DNA from 4 places in the Streptomyces sp. NPDC048473 genome. Region 1 is predicted to be linked to each of the others. Evidence: riboswitches for the same ligand, from Rfam matches in the RefSeq annotation. Region 1 holds a riboswitch; each other region holds the start of a gene.
What was found. Region 1 has a riboswitch for thiamine pyrophosphate ahead of thiC (phosphomethylpyrimidine synthase ThiC). Riboswitches for the same ligand answer to the same signal wherever they lie in the genome.
Positions count from the first base shown of each region.

Region 2: it holds a riboswitch for thiamine pyrophosphate, as region 1 does, so the genes downstream of both, ACGFU7_RS20480 (thiamine ABC transporter substrate binding subunit) here and thiC (phosphomethylpyrimidine synthase ThiC) in region 1, are expected to answer to the same signal.
Region 3: it holds a riboswitch for thiamine pyrophosphate, as region 1 does, so the genes downstream of both, ACGFU7_RS35880 (purine-cytosine permease family protein) here and thiC (phosphomethylpyrimidine synthase ThiC) in region 1, are expected to answer to the same signal.
Region 4: it holds a riboswitch for thiamine pyrophosphate, as region 1 does, so the genes downstream of both, thiO (glycine oxidase ThiO) here and thiC (phosphomethylpyrimidine synthase ThiC) in region 1, are expected to answer to the same signal.

Region 1 is NZ_JBICXE010000004.1:290,374-295,746, forward strand. It holds gene ACGFU7_RS09860 (IclR family transcriptional regulator) at 1-730, shown strand, start outside; gene ACGFU7_RS09865 (SsgA family sporulation/cell division regulator) at 832-1,269, shown strand; gene ACGFU7_RS09870 (YibE/F family protein) at 1,350-2,699, opposite strand; TPP riboswitch at 2,731-2,864, shown strand; gene thiC (phosphomethylpyrimidine synthase ThiC) at 2,857-4,656, shown strand; gene ACGFU7_RS09880 (DUF885 domain-containing protein) at 4,936-5,373, shown strand, end outside.
Region 2 is NZ_JBICXE010000011.1:169,040-174,412, forward strand. It holds gene ACGFU7_RS20470 (phosphatidate cytidylyltransferase) at 1-840, shown strand, start outside; gene rlmN (23S rRNA (adenine(2503)-C(2))-methyltransferase RlmN) at 945-2,051, shown strand; TPP riboswitch at 2,093-2,210, shown strand; gene ACGFU7_RS20480 (thiamine ABC transporter substrate binding subunit) at 2,285-3,394, shown strand; gene ACGFU7_RS20485 (ABC transporter permease) at 3,541-5,154, shown strand; gene ACGFU7_RS20490 (ABC transporter ATP-binding protein) at 5,157-5,373, shown strand, end outside.
Region 3 is NZ_JBICXE010000033.1:52,269-57,641, reverse strand. It holds gene ACGFU7_RS35885 (alpha-galactosidase) at 1-1,594, shown strand, start outside; TPP riboswitch at 2,240-2,334, shown strand; gene ACGFU7_RS35880 (purine-cytosine permease family protein) at 2,326-3,732, shown strand; gene thiM (hydroxyethylthiazole kinase) at 3,800-4,609, shown strand; gene thiE (thiamine phosphate synthase) at 4,606-5,283, shown strand; partial or broken gene ACGFU7_RS35865 (bifunctional hydroxymethylpyrimidine kinase/phosphomethylpyrimidine kinase) at 5,250-5,373, shown strand, end outside.
Region 4 is NZ_JBICXE010000001.1:401,799-407,171, reverse strand. It holds gene ACGFU7_RS01900 (thiazole synthase) at 1-531, opposite strand, end outside; gene thiS (sulfur carrier protein ThiS) at 535-771, opposite strand; gene thiO (glycine oxidase ThiO) at 768-1,952, opposite strand; TPP riboswitch at 1,949-2,062, opposite strand; gene ACGFU7_RS01885 (NAD(P)/FAD-dependent oxidoreductase) at 2,517-3,770, shown strand; gene ACGFU7_RS01880 (Rv2175c family DNA-binding protein) at 3,841-4,206, shown strand; gene thiE (thiamine phosphate synthase) at 4,310-4,963, shown strand; gene metF (methylenetetrahydrofolate reductase [NAD(P)H]) at 5,063-5,373, shown strand, end outside.

The DNA of each region.
Region 1 (5,373 bases):
TTCGGTCCAGCGAGCGCTGAGGCTGCTGGAGGCTGTGGGCGCCCATCGAGACGGGGCGCCCGCGAAACAGCTGGCCAGGGAAGCGGGCCTGCCCCTTCCCACTGCCTACCATCTGCTGCGCACCCTGACCCATGAGGGCTATCTGCGCCGGGAGAACGGCGTGTTCCTCTTCGGGACCGCCGCTGAGCGCCTGGTCGGCGAGGGATCGCTGCAGAACCGTCGCAGCAGAATGACCGAGTCGCTGAGCCGCTGGCGCGACACCATCGGCGCACCGGTGTACTGCGCCGTCTACCGCGAGGGCGAAATCGAACTCATCGCGGTCGCGGACAACCCCGCCACACCCGCGGTGGACGAGTGGGCATCCTTCCGGGAGACCGGGCACGCCCATGCGATCGGCCAGTGTCTGCTGAGCCAGCTCGACGAGAAGGCCCGCGAGGACCATCTCGACCGGCACCCTGTGCGGCCGCTGACCCGCTACTCGGTGAGGGACCGCCCGGCGTTTCTTGAACGATTGCGGTCGTTGGAACGAATGGAACCTGTCATCGAGCGACAGGAGTACGCCTTGGGGACGGTCTGCGCAGCCATCCCGATCACGGCCGGATTCACCGCTGCCGCGATGGCGATTTCGGTACCCCTGGAACAGGAGGACCGGTTGCTCCCCGCAGTCGAACAACTACGTGGCGAAGTTGCCAACCTCTTGCGTTCGTTCGTGTTCTCTATCAGTATCTGAAAAATCACTCCTTGTGATCTGCTATCGCGTGCACCACGATGGCGTCAATAGGGCCATGGGGGATCATTCCTGGCCAGATTCATCTACTGCGGGGTTGAACGATGCGCGAGTCGGTTCAAGCTGAGGTCATGATGAGCTTCCTCGTCTCCGAGGAGCTCTCTTTCCGGATCCCGGTGGAGCTCCGGTACGAAGTGTGCGATCCGTATGCGATCCGGATGACCTTCCATCTGCCCGGCGACGCCCCCGTCACCTGGGCATTCGGCCGTGAGCTGCTGCTCGACGGCCTCAACAGCCCCAGCGGCGACGGCGATGTGCACATCGGGCCCACGGAGCCCGAGGGGCTGTCCGACGTACATATCCGACTTCAGGTAGGCACGGACCGCGCCCTCTTCAGGGCCGGGACGGCACCACTTGTTGCCTTTCTCGACCGGACGGACAAACTCGTGCCGCTCGGGCAGGAGTGCACGCTGGGTGACTTCGAGGGCAATCTGGAAGAGGCCCTGGGCCGGATTCTCGCCGAGGAACAGAACGCCGGCTGAATCGCACGGCGCCGCCGGCCGGCCCGCCGGTCGAACGCAACACCTGCCGAATGGGTGAATCGCTCTCCGTAAGGAGGCGTTCAAGGCTTCGTCCTGCGACGACGGCCTTTCCCGGTCCGTACAGGTGCCGAAGCTCCGGCTTCCGCGCCGACCCCTGTGCGGTCCGCGGAGACGACCAGCGCAGCGAGCACCGTCGTCACCGGCACCGAGGCGACCAGTCCGATCGAACCGACCAGCGTTCGTACGATCTCCTCCGCCACCAGCTCGCTGTTGGCCACCGTCCCCACGCTGCTCTGGGCGATCGAGAACAGCAGAAGCAACGGCAGTGCGGCGCCCGCGTAGGCGAGCACCAGCGTATTGACGACCGAGGCGATGTGGTCGCGCCCGATCCTGATCCCTGCCCGGTAGAGCCCGCGGGCACCCATCGTCGGGTTCGCCTGGTGCAACTCCCAGACCGCCGATGTCTGGGTGACCGTCACATCGTCGAGCACCCCGAGCGAACCGATGATGACACCGGCCAGCAGCAGACCGCTCATGTCGATGTGCGGGTACAGGCCGTGGATGAGGCCGGTGCTGTCGTCGGTGTTGCCGGTCAGGCTCGCCCAGCCGATGAAGAGCGATCCGAGCAGCCCGATCAGCAGCAGTGAGATCAGTGTGCCGATCACCGCGACCGAGGTGCGGGCGGTCAGACCGTGGCACATGTAGAGCGCGATCAGCATGATGGCACTGGCCCCGACCACCGCGACGAGCAGTGGATTCGAGCCCTGGAGGATGGCCGGGAGGATGAACAGGGTCAGCACGGCGAACGACACGACGAGCGCGACCAGTGCCAACACCCCGCGCATCCTGCCCACCGCGATCACGACCAGGGCGAAGATCCCGGCCAGCAGCGTCATCGGGAACTTCCGGTTCACATCCGTCACCGAGTACTGCAGATCATGGGGCGCGTCGGGCGCGTACGCCACGACCACGCCCTGCCCCTCGTGCAGCTGACGCGGTGCGTCCGGCTGGACGATCTCGACGAAGGTCCGGCCCTTGTCGTGACCGGTCGTCACCTCGACGGTGGCCTTCTCGCACAGCCCGGACCCGCTCCCCGACGGCGGGGTGGTCTCGCCGCTGATGGGTGCCTGGGCGGCGTTCACGTCCTTGCAGTCCACCTTGTCGACATTCACCACCGTTCCCTGCTGGGTCTGCCGGTCGAAGCCGACACCGGTCCGCTCGTGCGGGGGCGCGCCGCCCGGCCAGAGGACCACCAGGCCGACGACGACCGCGGTGGCGAACGGGATCAGCACGGCCGCGATGACCTTGCGCAGATGTTTGGAGACGGGCGCGGCAGGACCGTGGCTGTGCGAGTGGCCGTGCGGTTCGGAGTCGATGCGGGGGGACGTCACCGGCCGATCATCGCAAGAAGAGAAGGGCCCTCTGTTCATTACGCGGGACAGGGCGCTAGCGTGGAGGAACCTTTGCACACGCGGGAGCTCGGAGCACCGGGCTGAGAGGGCGCTGATATCCGTACATCCGTACGGGAGAGGCTGCGCCGACCGCCGAACCTGTTACCGGGTAATGCCGGCGTAGGGAGTAGGTCTCATGACCACATCGGACGCACGCACGCCTGCCTCGAACCAGAGCGACGAGGCCGGGAAGTCCATCGGCTGGCACAAGGGGTACGTCCAGGGCTCACGCCCGGACCTCCGGGTGCCGGTCCGTCAGGTGCACCTCACCAACGGCGAGGACGTGACGCTGTACGACACGTCGGGGCCGTACACCGATCCCGCCACAGAGACCGATGTCCGTCGCGGGCTCGCACCGCTGCGGGAGAACTGGATCATCGCGCGCGGCGACACCGAGGAGTACCCGGGGCGCCCCGCCCGCCCCGAGGACGACGGGCTCAAGCACACCTCGCCGCGTGGCGGACTGCGCAACCTCGACGCCGTCTTCCCCGGCCGCCCCCGACTGCCCCGCCGCAGCCGGGACGGGCAGCCGGTGACCCAGCTCGCGTACGCCCGCCGGGGCGAGATCACCCCGGAGATGGAGTACGTGGCGATCCGGGAGAACGTCGAACCCGAGGTGGTGCGCGAGGAGATCGCCGCGGGCCGGGCCGTGCTGCCGGCCAACGTCAACCACCCCGAGATCGAGCCGATGATCATCGGCAAGCGGTTCCTGGTGAAGGTCAATGCCAACATCGGCAACTCCGCGGTGACGTCCTCCATCGAGGAGGAGGTGGAGAAGATGACATGGGCGACGCGCTGGGGCGCCGACACGGTCATGGACCTTTCCACCGGCCGCAACATTCACACCACCCGTGAGTGGGTTCTGCGCAACTCCCCCGTGCCGATCGGCACCGTTCCCCTCTACCAGGCACTCGAAAAGGTCGACGGCCGGGCCGAGGAGCTGACCTGGGAGATCTACAAGGACACCGTCATCGAGCAGGCCGAACAGGGCGTCGACTACATGACGGTCCACGCCGGCGTGCGCCTGCCGTACGTCCCGCTGACCGCCCGCCGCAAGACCGGCATCGTCTCCCGCGGCGGCTCGATCATGGCGGCGTGGTGCCTCGCGCACCACAAGGAGTCGTTCCTGTACGAGCACTTTGAGGAGCTCTGCGAGATCCTCGCCACGTACGACGTGACGTACTCGCTGGGCGACGGGCTGCGCCCCGGCTCGATCGCCGACGCCAACGACGAGGCCCAGTTCGCCGAACTGCGCACGCTCGGTGAGCTGAACACCATCGCCAAGCGGTTCGGTGTCCAGACCATGATCGAGGGCCCGGGCCATGTACCGATGCACAAGATCAAGGAGAACATCGACCTCCAGCAGGAGATCTGCGAGGAGGCGCCGTTCTACACGCTCGGCCCGCTGACCACCGATGTCGCCCCGGCATACGACCACATCACCTCGGGCATCGGCGCGGCGATGATCGCCTGGTGGGGCACGGCGATGCTCTGTTACGTCACGCCCAAGGAGCACCTCGGCCTGCCCAACCGGGACGATGTGAAGACCGGCGTCATCACGTACAAGATCGCGGCCCATGCGGCGGACCTCGCCAAGGGGCATCCGGGGGCGCAGGACTGGGACGACGCGCTCTCCGACGCCCGTTTCGAATTCCGCTGGGAGGACCAGTTCAATCTGGCTCTCGACCCGGTCACGGCACGGGAGTTCCACGACGAGACGCTGCCGGCCGAGCCGGCGAAGACGGCGCACTTCTGCTCGATGTGCGGCCCGAAGTTCTGCTCGATGAAGATCTCCCAGAAGATCCGCGACGAGCACGGCGACGGGGCCACGGCTGTCGACACCGAGTTCGACGCGGAGGCGCTGGCCGGCATGGCGGAGAAGTCCGAGGAGTTCGCCGCCCGGGGCAACCGGGTGTACCTCCCGCTGGCGGACTGACACCTGCACGCACAAGCGCTGTTCCGGGTGGGCGGAAAGAGCCATCCGGAACAGCGCTTCGACGTGCCGGGCTAGCTTTCTGCCGGAGCCGCTCGACTTCGCCCGGCCGGTTGCCTTGGGGTTCCGGGCTGTGGTTGTCCGCGTCCTGGGCGCCCAGGTCTGTTCAGTGACCCCGTGACGGATTGCTGAACGAAGCGCCTGTCGGCTGGATTGGATGAGAAAACGACTGGTTTCACTGAGAACGGACAGCCAAGTCCGACGGCACGTCAGGATGCCCATATGGCAAATGAATCGATCACCCCGCGCAGCATTGCCGACAGCCACCTCGACCAGGTGGCCGCACATAACCCGATGACCTCCGCATGGCTGGGCCTGAACCCGGGCGATGACCGGCAACCGGACCTCTCGCCGGACGGCTTCGAGGCCCACGCCGAGTTCGCCCGCCGCAGTCTCGCCGCACTCGACGCCGCCCCTGTATCGGACGACCCCGCTGAACAGGCCTGCGCCCAACTGTTGCGGGAACGCCTCACCGCCGAGCTCGCGATGCACGACACCGGCGAGAACTTCCGACAACTGCGCACCGTGGGCGCGCACGTTGACCAGGTGCGGACGATCTTCACCTTCATGCCCACCACCACCGACGAGGACTGGGCGGCGGTGGCCGGACGGCTGCGCAACCTCCCCGGCGCGCTGGACGGTTATCGGGCCACCCTCACC
Region 2 (5,373 bases), on a different contig from region 1:
ACCGCGCCACCGCCCCCGCAGAAGAAACGTGCGGGCCGCGATCTGCGATCCGCAATAGGGGTCGGTGTGGGGCTCGGCGCCGTCATCGTCGCCTCGCTGTTCATCGTGAAGGCCGTCTTCGTCGGTGTGATCGCCGTCGCCGTCGTCGTGGGCCTGTGGGAGCTCACCTCCCGGCTGGAAGAGCGCAAGGGCATCAAGGCGCCGCTCATCCCGCTGGCGGTCGGTGGCGCGGCGATGGTCGTGGCCGGATACGCCCGGGGCGCCGAGGGCGCCTGGGTGGCGATGGCGCTGACCGCACTCGCGGTGCTCGTCTGGCGGATGACCGAGCCTCCTGAGGGCTACCTCAAGGACGTCACGGCCGGCGTGTTCGCCGCGTTCTACGTACCGTTCCTGGCCACCTTCGTCGCCATGCTCCTGACCGCGGACGACGGACCGCAGCGGGTGCTCACCTTCCTGCTGCTGACCGTGGTCAGCGACACCGGTGCGTACGCCGTCGGCTGGCGCTTCGGCAAGCACAAGCTCGCGCCGCGCATCAGTCCCGGAAAGACCCGCGAGGGCCTGTTCGGGGCCGTCGCCTTCGCGATGGTCGCCGGTGCGCTGTGCATGCAGTTCCTGATCGACGGCGGTTCCTGGTGGCAGGGACTGCTGCTGGGGCTCGCGGTGGCGGTCAGTGCCACTCTCGGTGACCTGGGCGAGTCGATGATCAAGCGGGACCTCGGGATCAAGGACATGGGCACGCTGCTGCCGGGGCACGGCGGCATCATGGACCGGCTGGACTCGCTGCTGCCGACCGCTCCGGTGGTCTGGCTGCTGCTGGTGCTGTTCGTGGGTTCCGGCTGAGTCTTGGGACGGCATACCGTCCTGACCTGGGCTTTTACGAGTGAGGGTCCGTTGTCCACAGGGCGGCGGGCCCTCACCGTTCTGTCTGCGACACTGGAAGAACCATGCCTAAGCCCGGAGAACTCACTTTCGTCGCGCCCCGCGGAGCCAAGAAGCCGCCGCGGCACCTCGCCGACCTCACGCCCGCCGAGCGCAAGGAAGCCGTCGCCGCGATCGGCGAGAAGCCGTTCCGCGCCCAGCAGCTCTCGCAGCACTACTTCGCGCGGTATGCGCACGACCCGGCCGAGTGGACCAACATCCCGGCCGGTTCGCGGGACAAGCTCGCCGAGGCGATGTTCCCCGACCTGATGTCGGTGGTCCGTCACATCAGCTGTGACGACGACACCACCCGTAAGACGCTGTGGAAGCTGCACGACGGGACGCTCGTCGAGTCCGTCCTGATGCGCTACCCGGAGCGGGTGACGATGTGCATCTCGTCGCAGGCGGGATGCGGGATGAACTGCCCGTTCTGCGCCACGGGACAGGCCGGTCTCGACCGCAATCTGTCGACCGCGGAGATCGTCCACCAGATCGTGGACGGGATGCGCGCGCTGCGCGACGGGGAGGTCCCCGGTGGTCCGGCGCGGCTCTCCAACATCGTCTTCATGGGCATGGGCGAGCCGCTCGCCAACTACAACCGGGTGGTCGGCGCGATCCGCCGGCTGACCGACCCGGAGCCGGACGGGCTGGGGCTCTCGCAGCGCGGGATCACCGTCTCCACCGTGGGCCTGGTGCCCGCGATGCTCCGCTTCGCCGACGAGGGCTTCAAGTGCCGCCTCGCCGTCTCCCTGCACGCACCGGACGACGAGCTGCGCGACACCCTCGTCCCCGTGAACACGCGCTGGAAGGTGGGCGAGGTGCTGGACGCCGCGTGGGAGTACGCGGAGAAGTCCGGCCGCCGCATCTCCATCGAGTACGCGCTGATCCGGGACATCAACGACCAGGCGTGGCGTGGTGACCGGCTCGGCCGGCTCCTCAAGGGCAAGCGGGTACACGTCAACCTGATCCCCCTGAACCCGACGCCCGGCTCCAAGTGGACCGCCTCGCGGCCCGAGGACGAGAAGGCGTTCGTCGAGGCGATCGCGGCACACGGAGTGCCGGTGACCGTGCGGGACACCCGCGGCCAGGAGATCGACGGGGCCTGCGGGCAGCTGGCGGCATCCGAGCGCTGAGGCCGGAACGGCCCGTGTAGCCTGGGCCTGAAATCAACTTCATATTCCGACAGGGGAGCGCCACAGCGCTGAGAGTGCGGCACCGGGAAACAGGTCGGCCGCAGACCCTCTGAACCTCGCCCGGGTCATTCCGGGTAGGAAGTTCGGTCATCAACTCATGCTGTTGCGCCCTGCCCGCTTCTCCAGGGGCGGGGCCGCGTCTCTTCCTGGCCAAAACCCAGGAGGAATCCACAATGAGCACCACGCGCAGAACCAAGCAGCTTGCGGCGACGGCTGTCGCCGCCGCGCTCGGCGTCACGGTACTTGCCGGATGCGGGAGTTCCGACAAGTCGGACTCCGGTTCCGGCGGCACGAAGGGCTCCGGCTCGAAGACCGTGACTCTCGTCAGCCATGACTCCTTCAACGCCTCCAAGGATGTGCTCAAGGAGTTCACCGAGGAGACCGGCTACACCGTCAAGGTGCTGAAGAGCGGCGACGCGGGTGTCGCGCTCAACCAGGAGATCCTGACCAAGGGCTCCCCGCGCGGCGATGTGTTCTTCGGTGTCGACAACACTCTGCTCTCCCGCGCCCTCGACAGCGGTCTCTTCACGCCGTACGAGGCGAAGGGCATCGACCAGGTGGCGGCCGACACCCAACTCGACGCCGAGCACCGGGTCACCCCGATCGACACCGGCGACATCTGCATCAACTACGACAAGAAGTACTTCGCCGACAAGAAGCTCGCGCCGCCGCAGTCCTTCGACGACCTGGCGAAGCCCGCGTACAAGAACCTTCTCGTCACCGAGAACGCCGAGACCTCCTCGCCCGGCCTCGGCTTCCTCCTCGGCACCGTCGCCACCTACGGCGAGAAGGGCTACCAGGACTACTGGAAGAAGCTGAAGAGCAACGGCGTCAAGGTCGTCGACGGCTGGGAGCAGGCGTACAACGAGGAGTTCTCCGGTTCCGCGGGCGGCAAGAAGGCCAAGGCCGACCGGCCGCTCGTCGTCTCGTACGCCTCCAGCCCGCCCGTCGAGGTGCTGTACGCGAAGCCGCAGCCGGCCGAGGCCCCGACCGGGGTCGCCACCGGGACCTGCTTCCGTCAGATCGAGTTCGCGGGTCTGCTGAACGGTGCGAAGAACGAGGCGGGCGGCAAGGCCCTGCTGGACTTCCTGATCAGCAAGAAGTTCCAGGAGGACATGCCGCTCAACATGTTCGTGAACCCGGTCGTCAAGAGCGCGGCACTGCCGGAACTCTTCACGAAGTTCGGCGCGACGGTGGACAAGCCGACGACCGTCGCCCCGGACAAGATCTCCAAGAACCGTGAGCAGTGGGTCCAGTCGTGGTCCTCGCTCGTAGTGAAGTAGCGAAGACCCCCGTACGCGGAACGGACGCGGGCGGGAGGGGCGAGCGTGGGGAGGGCGTGCACGGGAAGGGCCCGCGAGCCCGCTCCGGGCACGCGAACTCCGCGCGCGCGAAGGCCCGGCGCCAGAGCGCGGTGCGGCTCGGCCTCATGGCCGTGCCTGTCGCGTTCTTCGCGCTGTTCTTCGCCTACCCCGTCGCCGCGATCGTCGGCCGCGGGCTGAAGGTGGACGGCGTCTGGCAGTTCGGCCGGATCGGCGAGGTGCTGACCCGGCCGGACATGCGTGACGTCCTCTGGTTCACCACCTGGCAGGCGCTCGCCTCGACCGCGCTGACCCTGCTGATCGCACTGCCCGGCGCCTACGTCTTCGCCCGCTTCGACTTCCCCGGCAAGCAACTGCTGCGGGCGGTCGTCACCGTGCCGTTCGTCCTGCCGACCGTCGTCGTCGGGACGGCCTTCCTGGCGCTGCTGGGACGCGGCGGGTTCCTCGACGAACTCTGGGGCGTACGGCTCGACACCACCGTCTGGGCAATTCTGCTCGCCCATGTCTTCTTCAATTACGCGGTGGTCGTACGGACCGTGGGCGGGCTGTGGTCACAGCTCGACCCACGGCAGGAGGAGGCCGCCCGGGTGCTGGGCGCCGGACGGTTCGCCGCCTGGCGGCGGGTCACCCTGCCGGCCCTCGCGCCGGCCGTGGCCGCCGCCGCGCTGATGGTCTTCCTCTTCACCTTCACCTCTTTCGGGGTCGTACAGATCCTCGGTGGTCCGGGATATTCCACGCTGGAGGTGGAGATCTACCGGCAGACCGCCCAGCTGCTCGCCCTGCCGACGGCCGCCGTGCTGACGCTGGTGCAGTTCGCCGCGGTCGGCGTGATCCTCGCCGTGCACGCGTGGACCGTACGGCGCAGGGAGACCGCGCTGAAGCTGGTCGACCCGGCACAGACCGCCCGCAGGCCGCGCGGCGCCGGGCAGTGGGCGCTGCTCTGCGGGGTGCTGCTGACCGTGCTCGTGCTGATACTGCTGCCGCTCGGGGTGCTGGTCGAGCGCTCGCTGGACACTCCGGGCGGCCATGGCTTCGACTTCTACCGCGCCCTGCGGTCCGCGGACGCCGGTGGCGGTACGTTCCTGGTCGCACCGCTCGAAGCGATCTGGAACTCACTGCAGTACGCCCTGGTCGCGACCGTCATCGCGCTGGTCATCGGCGGGCTCGCCGCCGCGGCGCTGACCCGGCGCGCGGGGCGGCTCGTCCGCGGCTTCGACGCCCTGCTGATGCTCCCTCTGGGAGTCTCTGCGGTCACCGTCGGCTTCGGCTTTCTGATCACCCTGGACAAGCCGCCGCTGGATCTGCGGACTTCATGGATTCTGGTGCCGCTCGCCCAGGCGCTGGTCGGTGTGCCCTTCGTCGTACGGACCATGCTGCCGGTCCTGCGGGCGGTGGACGGCCGGCTGAGGGAGGCGGCCGCGGTGCTCGGGGCGTCACCGCTTCGGGCCTGGCGGGAGGTCGATCTGCCGCTGGTGCGAAGGGCGTTGCTGGTCGCCGCCGGCTTCGCGTTCGCCGTGTCGCTCGGCGAGTTCGGCGCGACGGTGTTCATCGCACGGCCCGACCGCCCGACGCTGCCGGTGGCCGTGGCCCGGCTGCTGGGGCGGGCCGGGGAGCTCAACTACGGCCAGGCGATGGCCCTCAGCACCCTTCTGATGGTGGTCTGTGCCCTCTCGCTGCTGCTGCTCGAACGTATCCGCACGGACCGATCCGGGGAGTTCTAGAGATGCTGACACTGGAATCGGCCACGGTTCGCTTCGGTGAGCGGGCGGCGCTCGACAGGGTGGATCTGGAGGTCGCCGAGCACGAGATCGTGTGCGTGCTGGGGCCGAGCGGCAGCGGCAAGTCGACCCTGCTGCGGGTGGTCGCCGGACTGCACCCGCCGGACGGTGGCCGGGTGCTGCTGGACGGCGCGGACCAGGCCGGGGTGCCGGTTCACCGGC
Region 3 (5,373 bases), on a different contig from region 1:
CGTGCTCACCAGCAGGCGCGGCATCACCAGCCACCACGCCAACCCATGGGTGATGCTGGACGCCGGCGACGCCACCGAGGACCGGGGCGAAGTGTGGAGCGCGGCCCTGGCCTGGAGCGGAAGCTGGCACACCACCGTGCAGCGCACCCCCGACGGACGTACGGCCTTCACCGGCGGAGCAGGGCATGACGGGGCGTCACTGCCGCTCGGCCCGGACGAGGAGTATGCGACCCCGCGCTACGCGGCCGTGTACACCGACGGCGGCTTCGGAGCAGCGAGCCGCGCCTGGCACGCGTACATCCTGACCCATGTGCTGCCGCACCCCGACGAGTTGCGCCCGGTACTGTTCAACTCCTGGGAGGCCACCGGCTTCGCTGTCGACGAGGCCGGACAGAAGGCGCTTGCGGCACGGGCGGCGGAGCTCGGCGTGGAGCTCTATGTCGTCGACGACGGCTGGTACGGCGGCCGCCGCGACGACACGGCCGGACTCGGCGACTGGGCACCGGCCGCCAAGGGCTTCCCGGACGGGCTCACCCCGCTGATCGACGAGGTCCACCGGCTCGGCATGCGCTTCGGCCTGTGGGTGGAGCCCGAAATGGTCAACCCGGACAGCGACCTGTACCGCGCGCACCCGGACTGGGTACTGCACTTCCCGCACCGCACCCGCACCGAGCTGCGCAACCAGCTGGTGCTCAACTTCGGGCGCGACGACGTCGCCGAGTGGGCCTACGGCTGGCTGACACGGCTGGTCGCGGACAACGGCATCGACTTCCTCAAGTGGGACATGAACCGCGCCTTCAGCGAGGCCGGCTGGCCCGGTCGCGAGGCCGGCCAGGACGTGCTGTGGACGAGGTACGTGCACAACCTCTACGGCGTCATGGACCAACTGCGCGCGGACCACCCGGGGCTGCGGATCGAGGCGTGCAGCGGGGGCGGCGGCCGCGTCGACCTGGCCATCCTCTCCCGTACGGACCAGGCGTGGCCGTCCGACAACACCGACGCGGCGGACCGGGTCTCCATCCAGCACGGCTTCAGCCAGATCTACCCGGCACGGACGATGGCGACCTGGGTGACGGATGTGCCCAACCAGCTCACCGGCCGTTCGGTGCCACTGCGTTACCGCTTCCATGCCGCGATGGCGGGCGTACTTGCGGTGGGCGGCGATCTCGCGCACTGGACGGCGGAGGAGCTCGTACAGGGAGCCGAGCTGGTGGCGGAGTACAAGACGGTGCGTCATATTGTTCAGCACGGCACCCAGCACCGGCTTCGCGGTCCCGTCGACGACGCCCCGTCCGCCGTGCAGTACACCACCGCGGACCGGCGGGAGGCCTTCGTGTTGGTGTGGCAGCGGGCGCCGCGCCACGGCACGCCGCGCCCCGCCCTCAGGCTCGCCGGCCTGGACCCCACCGCGCGCTACCGGGACGCCCGGACGGGCGCTGTGCATCACGCGTCCGTACTGACCGCGTACGGGATCACGCCCGAGCTGCCGTCCGGAGACTGGTCCAGCACATCACTGCACCTGATCAGGGTGGACGACGAGGCGAAGAACGGTACTGGTCGGGCCACAGGACCCGAGAGGCGGCGTCCGAGGTGATGTCGAACGCGTCGAGTCCGACCTTCCGGCGGCTGGGCCGGTGGGCGTGGCGCTGAGCCTGCTGACGGACGGCACTCCGCCGGCCGGGACGCAGACCGTCCGCCGACTGCTCGCGTACGACACGCTCACCTCGACAAGCCCCACGAGCGGTCCCCCGGCCTCGGCTCGCTGCTCGGCCATGCCGAGGCCGGGGGATCTCTCCGGGTAGAACCCGCAGGGGGCGTGGGCTGCTTCTCCCAGCCGGCCGTCTCCGGGAGCGGGCGGCAGAAGATGCTCACGCCGACGTTGGCGAGGCCCTTCTTCACGCTGTAGGTCGAGGGGCCGCTGAACAGCGGCAGGAAGGCGTACTCCCGGAGCGCCTTCTGCTCGACCCTGTTGACCGCCGCGGCCTGCTCGTCGAGGTCGGCGATCTCGGTGGTGGCGCGGATCTCCTTGTCCGGAGCCGGCCTACCCTTCCGGGAGCTGTAGCACCATATGGGCCGAGCAATCTCTTCCTCCTATCGGAGCGCCGACTCCGACGATGTGACGCTCGGGCAGAGGCCCCGTAACACGGACCGCGCATCCACGCCACAGACGAACCCACCGAGTGGTTGCCACGTAATCCTCCGTGCAGGTGTTCAAAGAGATCGGGTTAGTCTGTCCGTCGTACCGGACACGGGGTGCCCCACCCGAGGGCTGAGATCACACCCGTCGAACCTGAACCAGTTAGCACTGGCGGAGGGATGTCTTCCATGCCTTTGACGCATGTTTCCGGCGGGCTGCCCGCCGACGGCCGGCAGCCCGTCTTCGACGGACGGATGCCGGCGGCCCCCGGCGACCTCCGCGTCGAGACGCACGGCATAGAGCCGGTTCCCGAGAGCAACCGCTACGGCGGTCCCGGGCGCCTGTTCACCGTGTGGTTCGCTCCCAACCTGACCATGACCGGCGTGTTCACCGGCACTGTCGGCATCGCCCTCGGCCTGGACTTCGCCACCGCGCTCGCCGCCGTCGTGCTGGGCACGGTGCTCGGCGCGGTGCCCACCGCCTACCTGGGCACCTGGGGGAGCCGGACCGGTGCCGGGCAGCTGCCGCTGGCCCGGCTCGCCTTCGGCCGGGCCGTGACGGTGCCCGGCATCCTGCAGTGGCTGTCCTCGGTCGCCTGGGACGCGCTGATCGGGCTGTTCGGCGGGGACGCGCTCGCGCGGTTGTGCGGCTGGCCGTTCTGGCTCGGTGTCCTGGTCATGATGCTGGCCCAGGGCGCCCTCGGCGTTCTCGGCTACGAGGCCATCCACCGGCTCCAGATCGTCATGACCTTCGTGCTCGCCGCCGCGTTCGCGCTGATCGCCTGGCGGCTGCTCGACGGTGTCCACCCCGTCGGCACGGGCACCGCCCACGGTGCCGACCAGGCCGGCGCGTTCGTCCTGACCAGCACCATCGCGCTGAGCCTGACCCTGTCCTGGGCTCCGTACGCCAGCGACTTCAGCCGCTACCTGCCACGCACCACCTCGCGCCCGCGCATGTTCTGGTTCACGCTGCTCGGCCTCGTGGTGTCCTTCGTGACTGTCCAGGCCCTCGGGTTGTGGGGCGCATCGGTGCTGACCGACCAGACCGCTGCAGGTGTGGACAAGTTGCTGGGCGGTGGGGCGCTGGGCGCGTTCGGGCTGCTCGCCGTGGCGCTGGCGGCCCTCTGCAGCAACGCCATGAACGACTACAGCGGTTCCTTGGCTCTGCAGACCGTCGGCGTGCGCCTTCCGCGCCCGGCGGCCGCCGCCCTCGCCGCCGGGCTCGGCTTCCCTCTGGTGCTGTGGATGCACGCTGCCGACACCACTGCCCGCTTCCAGAACGTGCTGCTGTTCGTCGGCTACTGGATTCCCGGATTCGTGGCGATCGTCATCGTCGACTGGATCGCGCGGGCCCGGACACGGGGCGGCGCCGCGATCGACCTCGCCACCGAGACCGCCCGGCCGCAGTCCGGATGGCCCCCGTTGCTGGCATTCGCCGTCGCCTTCGCCGCGGCCGTGCCGTTCATGGACACCAGTCTGTACGTGGGCCCGGTGGCGGCCTCCCTGCACGGCGCCGACCTCTCGTACTACGTGGCGTTCCTCGTGGCGCTCGCCGTCTACGCGCCGCTGCGGCTGCGCCACCGCCCGCAGGACTGACCTGCCGCCGGCCGACGGACCCCCGACGCCCCTCTGCGCCCCAACGACATCCCCGGAGCGATATCTCATGCCCGCGGCATCCGCCGATCACACCGCCTTCGCCCCGCAGGCCCTCGCACGCGTGCGGGCGGACTCCCCACTGGTTCAGTGCCTGACCAACGCGGTGGTCACGGGCTTCACCGCCAACGTCCTGCTGGCGCTGGGCGCCTCACCGGCCATGGTCGACATTCCGGAAGAGGCCGGCCCGTTCGCCCGGATCGCCTCCGGTGTCCTGGTCAATCTCGGCACCCCGCACGCGGAGCAGCGCTCCGCCATGGTCGAGGCCGCGCGGGCGGCGGCTTCGGCCGGCACGCCATGGGTCCTCGACCCGGTGGCGGTCGGCGCACTGCCGGTGCGCACCGCGCTGGCACGAGAGCTCCTTCAGCTGCGACCGTCGGTGATCCGGGGCAACGCGTCCGAGATCATCGCGCTCGCGGGCGCGGGCGACGGCGGCCGCGGCGTGGACTCCTCCGACGGCGTAGGGGCCGCCGAGGAATCAGCACGCGAGCTGGCCCGTACAGCCGGCTGTGTCGTCGCCGTCTCCGGGCCCGTGGACTTCGTCACCGATGGGGTGCGCAGCACCCGGATCGCCAACGGTGATGCCCTGTTGACCCGGGTGACAGGGGGCGGCTGCGCGCTGGGTGCGGTGATGGCGGCCTTCGCGGCAGTCGACGAGGACCGGTTCGCCGCGGTGGTGGCCGCCGTCACCGCGTACACGGTCGCCGCCGAGCTGGCCGCGAAGGAGGCCTCCGGGCCCGGCAGCTTCGCCGTCGCCTTCCTGGACGCGCTCGCCGCGCTGGAGGAAGCGGACCTCGCCGAGCGGGCGGCTCTTTCGTGACGGCGACACCGGTGGATCTGTCGGTCTACCTGGTGACGGACACGGCCCAGTGCGCGGCCCGCGGCCGGAGCGTGGCCGAGACCGTCGCCCTGGCAGTGGCCGGAGGCGTCACCGCCGTGCAGATCCGGGAGAAGCACGCCGCCGGGAGGGAGTTCCTGCATACGGTTTTGGAGGTGGCCGCCGTCCTCCCCGAACGAGTGGCGCTGATCGTCAACGACCGGGTGGACGTGTTCCTGGCCGCCCGCGCCGCCGGCGCACGCGTGACGGGGGTTCATGTCGGCCAGTCGGATCTCCCGTCGGCCGCCGTACGCGAACTGATCGGAGAGCACGCGGTTCTGGGCCTGAGTGCAGCCACCCCCGATCAACTGCGCGCCGCCGCCGAGGATCCGGCACGCGTCCACCACGTCGGCATCGGCGCGCTGCACGCGACCCGCACCAAGACGGACGCCCCGGCCCCACTCGGCCATGCCGGCTTCGCCCGCCTCGCCCGGCTCAGCGGCCTGCCCGCCGTGGCCATCGGCGGCATCACCCCGGCCGACCTGCCACGCCTGCGACATGCTGGGGCGGTGGGAGCCGCCGCCGTCTCCGGCATCTGCGCCGCCGAGGACCCCCGCGCGTCGGCCCGCGCGTACGCCCGGGCATGGACCGGTACCCGAGACGAGAGCCTCGCCTGACCGCGCCGGCCCACGTGCCGACGACCGCCGGATCGGACTCCGGCAAAGGAGGCGGAATCCGGGCCGGCCTGAGGACGATACGGCGCTCGG
Region 4 (5,373 bases), on a different contig from region 1:
GGCCTGCTCGACGATCAGCTGGAAGTTGTGCGGATTGCGGATGCCGAGGCCGGAGCCGATGGGGGAGCCGAGCGGCATGACCGCCGCGCACCCCACGTCCTGGAGTTTCCGGGCCAGCACCGGGTCGTCATTGGTGTACGGCAGCACGGTGAAGCCGTCGTCCACCAGGGTCTCCGCGGCGTCCAGCAGCTCGATCGGGTCGGGCAGCAGGGTCCGCTCGTCGGCCACCACCTCCAGCTTGATCCAGTCGGTGCCGAGCGCCTCGCGGGCCAGCCGGGCGGTCAGCACGGCCTCGCCCGCGGTGAAGCAGCCCGCCGTGTTCGGAAGGACGCGGATGGAGAGCCGCTGGAGCACGGAGAGCACCGAGCCCTGCACGGCCGGATCGAGGCGGCGCATCGCGACGGTGGTCAGCTCGGTGCCGGAGGCGGTCAGGGAGCGCTCCAGCACGTCGAGGCTGGGTGCCCCGCCCGTTCCCATGATCAGCCGGGAGCCGAAGGTGGTGTCGCCGAGGGTGAAGAGGTCGTCGGACACGGTTCAGCCTCCCTGGACCGCGGTCAGGACCTCGACGCGGTCACCGTCACGGAGTGCGGCGGTGGACCACTGGCCGCGCGGGACGACGGTCTCGTTGACGGCGGCCGCCACGCCGGAGTGCGCGGCGGTCAGGGTGGCGACAAGGGAGTCCAGGGTGGTGCCCGCGGCGAGGAGACGGACCTCGCCGTTCACGGACACGGAGAGCGGTGCGGGCTCGGAGAGGGGTGCGGGCTCGGTCATGCGGGCTGCTCCTGACGCACGGAGACGGCGGGGGACGAGAAACGGTGCGGGGTGAAGGGGCGGGCCACCTCGGGCAGCTCGCCTGTGGTGAGGAGTTCTGCCATGACGTCACCGGTGACGGGGGTCAGCAGCACGCCGTTGCGGTGGTGGCCGGTGGCGAGGTGGAGGCCGGGCAGGGCGGTGGTGCCGAGCAGCGGGGCGTTGTCGGGGGAGGCGGGGCGCAGGCCGGCCCGGGTCTCGGTGAGCGGCAGCTCGGTGATGCCGGGCACCAGCTCGTGGGCGTCCCGCAGCAGCTCGTAGACGCCGCCCGCGGTGACGGTGGTGTCCCAGCCCATCTCCTCGCTGGTGGCGCCGACGACCAGTTCGCCGTTCTCGCGCGGTACGAGATAGACATGGCTGCCCCGGACCACGGCCCGGACCGTCCGGGTGAGGAACGGTGCGTACGCGGCGGGCACGGTCAGCCGCAGCACCTGCCCCTTCACCGGCCGGACCGGCGGTACGACCTCGTCCGGCAGCCCCGGGAGCCGGCCGCTGAGGCTGCCCGCTGCGAGCACGACCTGGTCGGCGGCGAGCTCCGTACCCCCGGCGAGCACGGCTCCGGCGGCCCGGTCGCGTATCACCGTCAGGCGCTCCACCCAGCCGCGGTGGAAGACGACACCGGCCCGCTCGCAGGCGGTCAGCAGTGCGGCGGCCAGCCGGCGGGGATCGATCTGGTGGTCGCCGTCGACCCGCAGACCGCCGCGGACGCCCGGCGCGAGCATCGGCTCCAGGCGGCGGCATTCGCGGCCGGTGAGCCACTCCGACTCCAGGCCCGAACGCTGCTGCAGGGCGTGCAGTTCCCGCAGATGGGCGCGGTCGTCGGAGTCGAGCGCGACGGCCAGGGTGCCGCAGGCGCGGAAGCCGGTCTCCTGCCCGCTCGCCGCCTCCAGCTCGGCCGCGAAGGCCGGATAGCGGGCGGCCGAGGCGACATTGAGCCCCAGCAGCATGTGTTCGCCGTAGTGGAGTTCGGTGACGGCGGCCAGCATGCCGGCCGCGACCCGGGCGGCCCCGCCGCCCGGGTCGGGGTCGGCGACCGCGGTGCGCAGTCCGCGTTGCGCGGCCCGCCAGGCGGTCACCAGACCGATGATTCCGCCCCCGATGACAAGGACGTCGGATCCGTTTCCGTTCCGAGAAGAACGCATGGGTGCCCAACCCCTCCCTTCGCCGGCATGACCCGGATCAGGTTCGTACGGTCGGAAGCCGCCCAGCCTCCCTCTCAGCCCGGTGCGTCCGGGCTCCCGCGAGTGTTTTACGTTGGCCACCCTAAACCGTTCCTGGGCAGTGAGCAGGAACGGGTCCTGTCCCACCGGCACGCCCCGAACGGTCTTGGGCGCGTTGGTCCTCCGCTTTCGCCTCCTGGGCGGCGACGCATATCACGTATGCGGTCCGTCCCAGGTGGGCGGAATCCCTACGACCTGGCCATGTGGGTGTGGCCAGAGGCGACGGGGAGGCCCCGAACCATCACTCCGGTGATACGGGGGCCCGACTGCTGACGCCATACCCGGCGTCCCAGATCGCGCCGCGCACATTACGCATACCCAGCCGGGCATACCCGCAGATCGTCACACCGTTCACTCGATCGTGCCTGTGTTCGCCAAAACCGGGCGCTGGTCGAGCAGTTGTGCACCGAGTTGCAGAGCAGCGGTACGAGCACGGTGGAAGAGCCCCCCTTTCCTGACGATCAGTCAGATGCTTAAGGTGTACGGGTGAGCGAGCAGCAGCAGTCAGAGCAGCCGGACCGGCATGCAGGGCGCCGCGTCGTCATCGTCGGCGCGGGCATGGCCGGCGTGCAGACGGCGGTGGCCCTGCGGGAACAGGGCTTCACCGGCCCCGTCGCCCTGATCGGCGCCGAACCGCACCAGCCCTACGACCGGCCCCCGCTGTCCAAGGCGGTACTGCTCGGCAAGGCCGAGGACTCCGCCTTCGATGTCGACTTCGAGGCGCTGGACATCGATCTGCAACTGGGCCGCGAGGTCACCGGTGTGCGGCCGGGCGCGCACGAGCTGGACACCCCGTCAGGACCCGTTCCCTACGACGTCCTGGTGATCGCGACCGGCGCCGAACCGGTCGTCCTGCCCGGTGCCGGGGGCGTAGCCGGCGTCCATCTGCTGCGCACCCTCGACGACGCGGCACGGCTGCGGCCCGTCCTCGACGGGCAGCATGGCGTCGTGGTCGTCGGCGCGGGCTGGATCGGCGCCGAGTTCGCCACCGCGGCCCGCGCCGCGGGCTGCGCGGTCACTGTCGTCGAGGCCGCCGACCGGCCCCTCGCGGGCGCGATGCCCGCCGAGGTCGCCGACCCCATGACCGCCTGGTACGCCGAGAGCGGCGCCGAACTCCTCACCGGAGCCCGGGTCGCCCGGATCGAACCCGGCAGGGTGATCCTCGCGGACGGCCGCTCGATCCCGGCCGGAGCGGTCGTCGTCGGAATCGGCGCCCGGCCCGCCACCGGCTGGCTGGCCGGCTCCGGCATCGCGCTCGGCCCCGACGGATCGGTGACCGCCGACGGGGCGCTGCGCACCTCGCTCCCCGATGTGTACGCGGTCGGTGACTGCGCCTCGTTCCCCTCCGCCCGGTACGGCGAACGCCTTCTCATCCACCACTGGGACAACGCCCTCCAGGGCCCGCGGACCGCCGCCGCCAACATCATCGGGGCGGGGGCCGAGGACGGTCGGGCGCCGCGGACGTACGACCCCGTGCCGTACTTCTGGTCCGAGCAGTTCGACCGGTTCGTGCAGTACGCGGGCCACCACGGGAGCGCCGACACCCTGTTGTGGCGCGGCGATCCCGCCGGCCCCTCCTGGTCGGTGTGCTGGCTGCGCGGCGGCGTCCTGATCGCGGTCCTCGCCGTCGGCCGGCCGCGCGATCTGGCGCAGGGGCGCAAGCTCATCGAGGCGGGGGCGCGGCTCGATCCGGCACGGGCCGCCGACCCCTCCGTACCGCTGAAATCGGCAACCCTCTGACGGCGTAGGCCGACCCCCGTACGGTCGGCCCGGCTACCGACTGTCGGTCCGGGATGGCACGCTTGTCCCTGTGACCGAGATTGACGCAAAGATCGATGCTCTCGTCCCCGCCTGGCTCCACCTTCCTGACATCGCCGAAATGTTCGGTGTCGAGGTGACGCGCGTGCGGCAGCTGGTCAAGGACGGCCAGCTCATCGCCGTACGACGTGGTGAGAACCGGGCGCTCCAGGTGCCTGCCGCCTTCATCGACGGCGACAAGGTGGTCAAGGGCCTCTCCGGCACCTTGACGCTCCTGAGGGACGACGGCTACTCCGACGAAGAGATGCTGGAATGGCTCTTCACCCCCGACCCGACCCTGCCGGGCACCCCTGCCCAGGCACTGAGCGAGAATCGCGGCACGGAGGTGAAGCGCCGCGCCCAGGCGCTCGCCGTCTGACCGCCGGCCGTATGTGAGGGGCGGGCCGCGCAGCAGTGCGCGGCCCGCACCCCCGCGCCGTACCGACAACCGCTCCGCAATGCTCTCCAGGGGGAACCGCACCATGTCCACGCCTCGTGCGCTGCTGTCCGACGCCCGGCTCTATCTGTGCACGGACGCCCGCAAGCGCCAAGGCGACCTCCCCGCGTTCCTCGACGCGGTCCTCGCCGCCGGGGTGGACGTCGTCCAGCTGCGCGACAAGGGCATGGAAGCGGCCGAGGAGCTGGAACACCTGGCCGTCTTCGCCGAAGCCTGCAGGCGCCACGGCAAGCTCCTCGCGGTGAACGACCGGGCCGATGTCGCCCACGCCACCGGCTGCGATGTGCTGCATCTCGGCCAGGGCGACCTGCCGGTCCCCGCCGCCCGCGCCATCATCGGCGAGGACGTGGTGATCGGTCGCTCCACCCACGCCGAGTCCGAGGTCGACGCGGCCGTCGCCGAGCCCGGGGTGGACTACTTCTGCACCGGCCCCTGCTGGCCCACCCCGACCAAGCCCGGCCGGCACGCCCCCGGGCTGGACCTCGTGCGGTACGCCGCCTCGCTCGATCAGCCGCGCCCGTGGTTCGCCATCGGTGGGATCGACGCGGACAACCTCGACGAGGTACTGGACGCCGGAGCGCGCCGGGTGGTCGTCGTACGGGCGATCACCGAGGCCACCGACCCGGCCGCCGCCACTGCCGAGCTGGCCAAGAGAATCCGGGCGCGCGCCGGAGCATGATCCGGCCAACTGTCCGAAGGGTGGACAAACATCCAGTCAATTCGGGCAATTACCGCTGGTCTGGTCCTGCGGCCGTCGCGCTCTGGTTAACCTGCCCGTATGGCCCTTGGCACACCCTCTACCAGGACAGATCACGCGCGCACGGTGCGTGATTTCCTCGCGACCGGCAAGACTTCGTACTCGTTCGAGTTCTGGGCACCCAAGACCGAGAAGGGCGAGCGGAATCTCTGGAATGCGCTGCGCCGCGTCGAGGCGGTGGGGCCGAGCTTCGTCTCCGTGACCTACGGGGCCGGTGGCTCCACCCGGGCCGGGACGGTCAAGGCCACCCAGCAGATTGCCGCAGATTCCACCCTCACCCCGGTCGCGCACCTCACGGCGGTCAACCACTCCGTCGCCGAGCTGCGCAACAT